2 regions of the Pseudarthrobacter sp. rb genome follow, and region 2 is predicted to be linked to the other one. Evidence: riboswitches for the same ligand, from Rfam matches in the RefSeq annotation. Region 2 holds a riboswitch; the other holds the start of a gene.
The links. A riboswitch is a leader RNA that binds a small molecule or an ion and turns the genes downstream of it on or off. The one in region 2 is predicted to bind S-adenosylmethionine.
Positions count from the first base shown of each region.

Region 1: it holds a riboswitch for S-adenosylmethionine, as region 2 does, so the genes downstream of both, ACWRN3_RS17100 (cobalamin-independent methionine synthase II family protein) here and ACWRN3_RS17680 (DUF1737 domain-containing protein) in region 2, are expected to answer to the same signal.

Region 1 is NZ_JBWJAR010000014.1:62,869-67,436, reverse strand. Features, by position in the region: gene fbaA (class II fructose-bisphosphate aldolase) at 1-34, shown strand, start outside; gene ACWRN3_RS17110 (DUF3151 domain-containing protein) at 35-457, shown strand; gene ACWRN3_RS17105 (uracil-DNA glycosylase family protein) at 581-1,210, opposite strand; gene ACWRN3_RS17100 (cobalamin-independent methionine synthase II family protein) at 1,422-2,630, opposite strand; SAM riboswitch class I at 2,644-2,748, opposite strand; gene ACWRN3_RS17095 (M14 family zinc carboxypeptidase) at 2,967-4,031, shown strand; gene ACWRN3_RS17090 (adenylosuccinate synthase) at 4,266-4,568, shown strand, end outside.
Region 2 is NZ_JBWJAR010000015.1:77,838-82,405, forward strand. Features, by position in the region: gene ACWRN3_RS17665 (HNH endonuclease signature motif containing protein) at 1-23, opposite strand, end outside; gene ACWRN3_RS17670 (O-succinylhomoserine sulfhydrylase) at 272-1,480, opposite strand; gene ACWRN3_RS17675 (rhodanese-like domain-containing protein) at 1,481-1,891, opposite strand; gene ACWRN3_RS17680 (DUF1737 domain-containing protein) at 1,888-2,163, opposite strand; SAM riboswitch class IV at 2,177-2,292, opposite strand; gene opgC (OpgC domain-containing protein) at 2,463-4,568, shown strand, end outside.

The sequences.
Region 1 (4,568 bases), on a different contig from region 2:
CAAGCAGCTCGGTTCGGCCGGAAAGACCTTCTAGATGTCGGACGAGTTCCGCCGGAACCTGATGGGGCCGGAGCCCACGCTCCTGCCTGCCGAAACCGAGGTGTACGGGCAGCTGGATGCCGGTCACGAGGCATTGGACCTGGTGGCCAAGCACCCCACGTCCTCGCTGCTGTGGGCCGTGCTCGCCGAGGAGGCGTGGGCGGAGGGCCGGGTCATCGACTCCTACGCCTACTCCCGCGTCGGCTACCACCGCGGCCTGGACTCGCTGCGCCGCAACGGCTGGCGCGGCGTCGGGCCCATCCCGTGGGAGCACGAGCCCAACCGCGGATTCCTGCGGGCCCTCTACTCCCTGGGCAGGGCTTCGTCTGCCATCGGCGAGGCTGACGAGCCGGAGCGGATCGAAAAGTTCCTCAACGACTCGGACCCCACGGCGAAGGCAGCCATCGAGGGCAAGTAACTCCCTAACGCCTCCCTGGCTTCGCTTCGCTGAGCCATTGAGCCCTCGGCGGCGGAGGCCCCTGGATACGACGACGGCGGGTGGTTACCTTTCCTGGAAAGGTGACCACCCGCCGTCGGTCGTTTAAGGCTTGGCGATTCCGGTGCGTGCCATGGCGTCGGCGTAGGCCGCACGCATGTCCTCGAGGTACTCCTCCTGGCGCGCCGGGGAACCGGCGAAGGCGCGGCCGCTCAGTGACCTGACCTTGTAGGTCTTCAGGCCGCGGCGCCACAGCAGGGGCACTTCGGTCTTCAGCAGCAGGTTGGCCAGGCGGTTGGCCTCGGTGCCGTGCGCCACGATGACCGAGGCACGGGGCACCAGTGCCAGGAACTTCAGCAGCGGCTTCAGGCCTGCCTGGATCTGGTCGGGAGTGAACTTTCCGTTGGCCTCACCGGGGACGTGCCACGGGTGGACGTTCCACGGCATCACGTACTCGGGGCGCAGGCCCAGCTTCCACTGCAGGCCAAGCATGCGGGTCGCGGCATCCTGGTCCCCGGCGGTGATGAACCCGGACGGGTCCGCCTCGCCAATGTTGGAGAACAGGCTGATGATGCGGCATTCCTCCACGTCGTGCATGGGATCCACGTAGGGGACCACGGTTCCGGGCTTGGTCTCCCGAAGGGAATCACACAGCTCGTTAACGGCAGCAACGCTGGGGTCGTAGCGGCGGCTCATGAGCTGTTCGTGGAATGTTTCGGGTGCCAGGGCTGTCATGAAGTGCTGGTTCTCCTGCGGGGATTGGCGTTGCTGCCGCCACGGAAATGGGCACGCGGGGGCGCGACACATCAGCGGCGGTTGATTGGGGTGGGCCGATTCCTGGTCGGCCTTACCCAGTTTAGCAAGCCCCGGGAAACGAAACGCCGGTCCCGTGCACCTGATTCAGCCAGGGCACGGAACCGGCGGGTTTTTGCTTCGCCTCCCGCAGCTACCAGAGGCGGCTGGTGGCCCGGCGGGCGCCCTCCCCGAGGGCCTCCAGCTTGGCGAAGGCGATCTGCGGGTGGACCCGGCCGCCCAGGCCGCAGTCGGTGGAGGCGATGACATTCTCGCGGCCCACGACGTCGGCAAAGCGGACAATGCGGTCTGCCACCAGGTCCGGGTGTTCCACCACATTGGTGGCGTGCGAGACGACGCCCGGGATGATCACCTTGCCCTCGGGGAGCTTGGTGTCCTCCCATACCCGCCATTCGTGTTCGTGGCGGACGTTGGCCGCTTCGAAGGAGTAAGCGCCGGCGTTGACCTGCAGCACCGAGCCGATGATGTCGGCGAACGGGATGTCCGTGGTGTGCGGGCCGTGCCAGGAACCCCAGCAGACGTGCAGCCGGATCTGTTCCTGGGGCAGGTCGCGGAGGGCCCAGTTGGTGGCCTCGACGCGCAGTTGGATGAACTTCAGGTAGTCCTCCAGGGATGGCTCGGGATTGATCTGGTCCCAGCTCTCGGCCAGGGACGGATCATCGAGCTGCACCGTGAGGCCGGCATCGATGATCGCCTTGTATTCCTCCCGCATGGCATCCGCGCACGCGTAGACGAGTTCCTCATCCGACGTGTAGTACTCGTTGGCCACACGGGCGCAGGAGCCGGGGGAGAGGGACGCTACGAAGCCGTCCGACAACCCGGCGGCGGCGAGGCCGGTCTTCAGGTTCCTGATGTCCGACGCCACCAGGTCCTGGCCCGTGTAGGTCAGGGGTCCGGCGATCTTGGGCTGCGTGACGCTCTTGCGGTGGGACAGGATGCCCGACGAGGGATCGTTGTAGGCCTCGTTGAACGCCTGCCGGTCCCGCCGGTCCGGGAAGGAGGTCAGGACGATGTTGCCGGGGGAAGAGCGGTGCACCTGCGCATCGGCCCAGCGGTCCACATTCGTCGGCTCCAGGCCGCCCAGCCGTGCGAAGGAGTAGTTCCACCAGGCACCGTAGTCCACGGAACTGGACATCGTGTGCCCGTATTCGCCGTCGTTGGGAATGTCGATGCCGAGGTCCTTCTGGCGCTGGACCACCTCCACCACGGAGGCCTCCAGGAGTTCCAGGAACTCAGGGGTGACGCCGTCGGTTTCCTTGGCGGCGTTGGCCGCGATGAGTTCCGGGGTGCGGGGCAACGATCCTGCGTGGGTGACGCGGATGTGGTCGGTGTTCAGGGACATGCTGGAATCTTCCTTTCCATCGGTCCTGGCAGTAGCACCTTCGGCCGGCAGGAATCCTGCGGGACCGTGGTTGCTGCGGCGTCATCGAGCCAGGTCTCTCGGCCGCTCCGGATGGTTCACTCTCACATAAATCCAGATGGGCCTGCCCCGGGGCAAGTCTGCTCCGCTTTATGTCGCGACAGGTCGCGTCTGAAGCTTCCCTGCCGAAAACATGCTTACAGCCTTTGTTCAGGTTATTGACAGGTTTCGTTAAGCTTGGTTGGCTGAGGTCACATGCCGCTGCCCGCGACGGAGCTGGCCGGCGCACCCCGATGCACTCGAAAGAGGTAACGCACTGTGAAGAAATCCCTGGCAAATTTCGGGACCTTCGCCGTCTCCGGCGCCCTGGCGCTGGCCGTCGTCGCAGGACCCGCCCCGCTGGCACACGCGGTAGGCGAAGGCCCCAACTACGACGGCAACGGCCAGATCACCACGTCCAAGCTCGCCACGTACAAACAGATGGTCTCGTTCCTGAAGGACCAGGACGCGCGCCAGCCGGCAATGGAGCTGGAGGTCATCGGGCAGACGATCAAGGGGCGCGACATCCACCTGGTCAAGTACATTTCGGACCCGGCCAAGCCCACCATCCTGTACCTGACCCAGCAGCATGGAAACGAGCAGCTCACCACCGAGGGCGCCATGGAGTTCATCAAGCACCTGGCGACCGGCAAATCCGCGGACATCCTCAAAGGTGTGAACATCCTGGTGGTGCCCATGCTCAATGCGGACGGCGCCATGGGGGACGTGAACTTCTCCCTGGACAATTACCTTGCCAAAGGGGACCGCCACCTCACCCGCTACAACGCCGAGGGCGTGGACCTGAACCGCGACCATGTGGCCAAGATCCAGCCGGAGACCCAGGCGCTGCACAACAACGTCATGCGCAAATACCGGATCGACTACATGATCGACCTGCACCACCAGGGCACCCGGGCGGAGCGTGACGGCAAGCTGGTATCCGGTTCCATCCTGTACCCCACCACCCCCAACGCCGACCCCGCCGTCGTCGAAAAATCCAAGCAGCTCGGCGCGGTGGTCTTCAACAACGTCGACTCCACCGGCTGGGGACACCTGGGCAAGTACCAGGGCGGCAGTACCGAAACCATCAGCCGCAACGGCATCTCCGTGGAGTACGGCATCGCCACCCTGCTCTTCGAGATGCGCGGCATGTCGGACCACTATTTGGACGGCTATGCACTCGGGCAGCGCAGCAACGGCTACCTGATCAAGCAGACCGTCACCACGCTGACCTCCACGGCCGCGGCCATCGCGGACGGGTCCATTGCCGACGCCGACACCTCCTTCTGGAACACGCTCGCCGAACAGACGTCCCGGCCCGCCGGGGAGGCTGAGGACGAGTAGACGGCACCGGCCGCCGCGGCCTTTTGGCAGAAAGGGCCGCGGCGGGCCACAACAGTGGACAAAGTGCCCTATCGGCTAAACTTGGGTGGTAAGAGCCCCGGAACTCTTGCTTCGCTGCGCCGTGCTGCGGCTGTGCGAAGGCCGGTATGTTCGGGGCATTCTCATGAACGGCGCTGCATGGGCCCGCCACCTGGTGGCAGGACCGGGCAGTCCGAACGAATGGGGGAGGATCCCATGCCAGCAATTGTGATCGTAGGAGCCCAGTGGGGCGACGAAGGAAAAGGCAAGGCCACCGACCTGCTGGGCGGCCGTGTTGACTACGTCGTCAAGCCCAACGGCGGCAACAACGCCGGGCACACCGTCGTCGTAGGCGGTGAAAAGTACGAACTCAAGCTGCTGCCGGCCGGCATTCTCAGCCCCAACGCTGTTCCCATCATCGGCAACGGCTGCGTGGTGAACCTTGAGGCCCTCTTCCAAGAAATCGACGGACTCCAGGCGCGCGGCGCCGACACCTCAAAACTGCGGGTCTCCGCCAAC
Region 2 (4,568 bases):
CCGACACCACCCCTGATTCCCATGCCGCCATCATCCAACGAGGCACCGACATTTGTATTTGGCCGCCTCGGATTACGGTATTGGTGGCATGAGCCTCCTGCGGCCGGCTCGGGAACTTCAGGTGCAAGGAACCCATGCAACTGTGGGGCGTCCGTGACACACTCCGGCGCGTGACGCCGTCGTACGCCTTCGAAGCTGAACTTTGATACCGCATTTCCCCCAGCCCAGAGGGTCCACATACTGCTGGAGACTCAGGCAGGCCTAGCCGCCGCTAGATCTGCTTCAGCGCCTGTTCCAGGTCGCGGAGAAGGTCCTCCGGGTCCTCGAGCCCCACCGAGAGCCGGACCACGCCGTCACTCAGGCCGATCGCGGCCCGCCCGTCCGGGCCCATGGCGCGGTGGGTAGTGGTGGCGGGGTGCGTGATCAGGGACTTTGCATCGCCGAGGTTGTTGGAGATATCGATGATCCGCAGCCCGTCCAGCAGCGCGAACGCCGCTTCCTTGCCCGTGCGTCCGCCGGAAGGAGCGAGCTCGAAGGTAAGGACCGTGCCACCGGCACTCATCTGCTTTGCCGCCAGCCCGTACTGCGGGTGCGACTTCAGGAGCGGGTACTTTACCCAGCCCACCGCCGGCTGTTCCTCCAGCCATTCTGCGAGCCGTAGGGCGGTCGCCGAGGAGTGGTTGACGCGCAGGCCCATGGTCTCCAGGCCCTTGGTCAGGACCCAGGCGTTGAAAGCGGAAAGCGCGGGGCCGGTGTGCCGCATCAGCTGCTTCACCGGTCCGTCGATGAATTCCTTGGTGCCCAGGATGGCGCCACCCATCACCCTGCCCTGCCCGTCGATGTGCTTGGTGCCGGAGTAGACGATCACGTCGGCGCCGAGGTCCCCGCAGCGCTGCAGCAGGGGAGTGGCAAAGACGTTGTCCGCCACCACGGTGGCCCCGGCCGCATGCGCCAGTTCACTGACGGCGGCGATGTCCACGATCTCCTGCATCGGGTTCGACGGGGACTCGAAGAAGACGGCGGTGGTGGGCTTGGACAGGGCTTCGCGCCACTGGTCCAGGTCCGGGCCGTCCACGAAGACCGTCTCCACGCCCCAACGGGGCAGGATCTCATTCAGGATCACAAAACACGAACCGAACAGTGACCGGGCAGCCACCACCCGGTCGCCGGCAGCCAGCAGGGCACCCAGCGCGGTGAACACGGCGGACATGCCCGACGCCGTCGCGAAGCATGCTTCGGTGCCTTCCAGCAGCCTGAGCCGCTCCTGGAAGGTGGCCACGGACGGGTTGCCGTAGCGGGAGTAGACAAAGCGCTCGTCCTCGCCGGTGAAGGCGCGTTCAGCTGCCGCGGCTGATTCGTAGACGAACCCGGAGTTCAGGAAGATGGCCTCGGATGTTTCCTGGAAGTTGGAGCGGTCCAGGCCTCCGCGGACTGCCTGGGTGTCGGGGTTCCAGCCGGGGGCGTCTGGGTTGAAGGCCACTTAGTTCTTTCCGAGGTTGGTGGGGAGGCCGCGGTTCTTCCAGCCATTGACGGTCCGCTCGCCGTAGCGGTCGGGCTCGCCTTCGAAGCCCTCCAGCACGCTGTACGCGGTGAAGCCGGCCTGGGTGGCGGCAGTTGCGGCCGCGATGGACCGCTGGCCGGACCGGCACAGGAACAGCAGTTCCGCGTGGGGATCCTCCGGCGCCTGCTCCTGCAGGTCCCTGACGAAGTCGGGGTTGGGGATACCGCCGGGAAAGGTCCACTGGATGAACAGGGGATCGTTGTCCGTGGCTTTGGTGTCCGGGATGCCGATGTGGGCCCATTCGCCCTCGGTGCGGACGTCCACCAGGATGGCGCCCTGCTCCAGCTTGGCCCAGGCTTCCTGCGGCGTCAGGTCTCCGGCGTAGCTCATGCGTGGCCCTCGCCGTCGAACTCGCCCTCAAATTCGGCATCGAGCTGGTCCACGGCGGTCGCCACGGCGGCATCGGCTGAGGCGATGGCGGCCGGAAGGACGATTGCCTGCGCAACGATGACGGTGGTGCCGTTGAAGGTTGCCGCCGGGCTGCCGTGCAGGACATAGCCGTCGGCGAGTGCAGCGGAGATCCGCTCACAGAATTCACGGTTGTCCGCGCCGGTAATCAGGCGGTAGGACAGTTTTTCGTCAGGGGCGGGTGCGTCGGACACGACGGATCTCCTTCTTTCACGCTTGCAGCTCGAATCGGTCGATATGCCGAGTATTCACCTGAGGCACCCCGCCGCGAAAGGGAGGGTTGCCGACCGGCAAGTCAGGGCTTTGCACCGGTACTCATTACTCCCCAAAAACGTAACACCTGCCGCGCCCCGCCGCATCGCCGCCGTCGTCATGTTCCGTAATTGAGCCGTCCGCGTCACGGCACGGGTAATGCCCGCGGGCCGATAAAGTTCTTACCGGGGGGGCGCCGCCCCGTATCCAGAGCAATGAGTACCGGGGGGTCCTTGTCAGCATGCGGGCACACGTATCGCACCACCACGCCGCCATCCGGCGGAACCGTCCGCGTTCCATCGCCGCCTTTTTCGCCGCGGCCATCATCGCCCTCCTGGCCCTGGTGGTCCCGGCCGGACCGGCGCACGCCGCGCCTGCTGCACCGGACAAGGGCAAGCCCTGGCTGGGGGCGGTCCTCGAGTGGGGTGAGGATACGGCTGCGGGCTTCAGTGACCGGCTGGGGGCCAGCCCTGCCGTCTTCGGCCATGACATCACCATTCCCTACCGCGAATCGGAGCGGAACGACATCGACGGCTTCCTGCAGCAGACTGCTGCCAAAGGCGCCCACGCCCTGCTCACGGTGAAGCCCTCGGTGCCCCTGGACCAGCTCGGCACCGCCGAGGCGGAAGCGTTCGCAGCACAAGTGCGCGACCTGGCGTCGGGGTTCAAAGGCCAACTGCTGGTCCGGTTCGCCCCCGATATGAATACCGGCTGGGTGGCATGGGGCCAGCAGCCGGCCACGTACCGGCAAACCTTCCAGGCCGTGGCGGCAGCCTTCAAGAAGTACGACGGCGGCCGGGCCGCCATGGTGTGGGCGCCCTACCTGGGCAAGGACTACCCCTTTGAACGGAACCGGAATGCCCCGGAGCCGGGAAGCGAGGGGTTCTCCCTCCTGGATACGAATGGGGACGGGGCCTGGAACGGAAGCGACAGCGCCTATGCTCCCTATTACCCCGGCGATGACGCCGTGGACTGGGTGGGCCTGACCGCCTATCACGACGACACTTCCGGCGGGGCCGCCGTCAACACCACGCCGCGTCCCGGTGAACTCCAGGAGATGCTGACGGCATCCGGCAGCGAAAACTTCTACGGCACCTACGCCGAGGGACGCAAAAAGCCATTCCTCCTGCAGACCTCGGCCTTCTACAGCCCTGCGTCCGGTGGGGCACCCGAGGCGGACATCAAGACGGGCTGGTGGGACCAGGTGGTGGCCACTGCCACATCGCCCGCTTTCGGCGGGACGGCCGCCGTGGTGTGGGACGAGCGGACCAGCACGCGGGACACCGGCGTGGCAAGCATCAGCTGGCTGCTCACGGGAAGCCCGGATGTTGCCAAGTCCGCGCTCGACAGGCTGAAGGCATCACCGATGGTCACCGGCCCTGTCACGGATGTGGCGTCCACAGGCACCTACGTGCGGGCCAATACGCTCTCCGGTGCCGTCCCGTGGACCCTTGCTGCCGCCATGGTCATCCTCCTGGTGGCCCTGTGGCAGATTCCCCGCCGGATCAACACCGCCACGTCCTGGAGCTACCAGGACCCTTCCACCAGGGATTCGAGGGTGGATCTGCTGCGCGGTCTGGCCATAGTCTTCGTTGTGGTCAACCACCTGGGCATGGCCTCACTGTTCCAGTTGCTCACCCAGGAGGCGGTGGGCTTCGTGTCAGGCGCGGAGCTCTTCGTGCTGTTCTCCGGCCTGGTGGTCGGCATGGTGTACGGGCCCAAAGCCAAGCAGGACTTCGGCCGGGTGGTGGACCTGACATCCCGCCGTGCCGGGAAGCTGTACGTGACTGCGCTGGCCGTGCTGATCGGCGTCTTCCTTCTTTCCCTGCTCCCGTTCTTCCACACCGAGGCCCTGACCACGTTCGTGGACCAGGGGACCGGCGGGGCGGGACACGGTGGTGCCGGCCGGACCTACGACCTCTATGCCGGCATGTCATCGCTGTTCCAGTTCCCCGTGCCGCCGCAGGTGCTGCCGGCCATCGTGCTGCTGCAGTTCGGTCCCTGGCAGTTCAACGTCATGGGCCTGTACGTGGTGCTCCTGCTGGCCAGCCCGCTGATCCTTGCGGCGCTGAACCGCGGCAAGGCCGTCTGGGTCTTGCTGGCGACGCTCGCCGTGTACGCCGTGGGCGCCGTGACCCGGTTCAGGATCCTGCCCTCCCAGTTTGAGGACTCGTTCCCCCTGCTGGTCTGGCAGGTGCTTTTTGTGCTCGGGCTGGTGGTTGGCTACTACCGCCGCAGCATCGTTGCCTGGTTGTCGGCCCATACCTGGGTGGTGGCGGCCTGCACTGTGGCAGCGTTTGCGCTGGCCTTCCTGTCCTGGGGCAATCCGTATCTGGCCAACAACTAC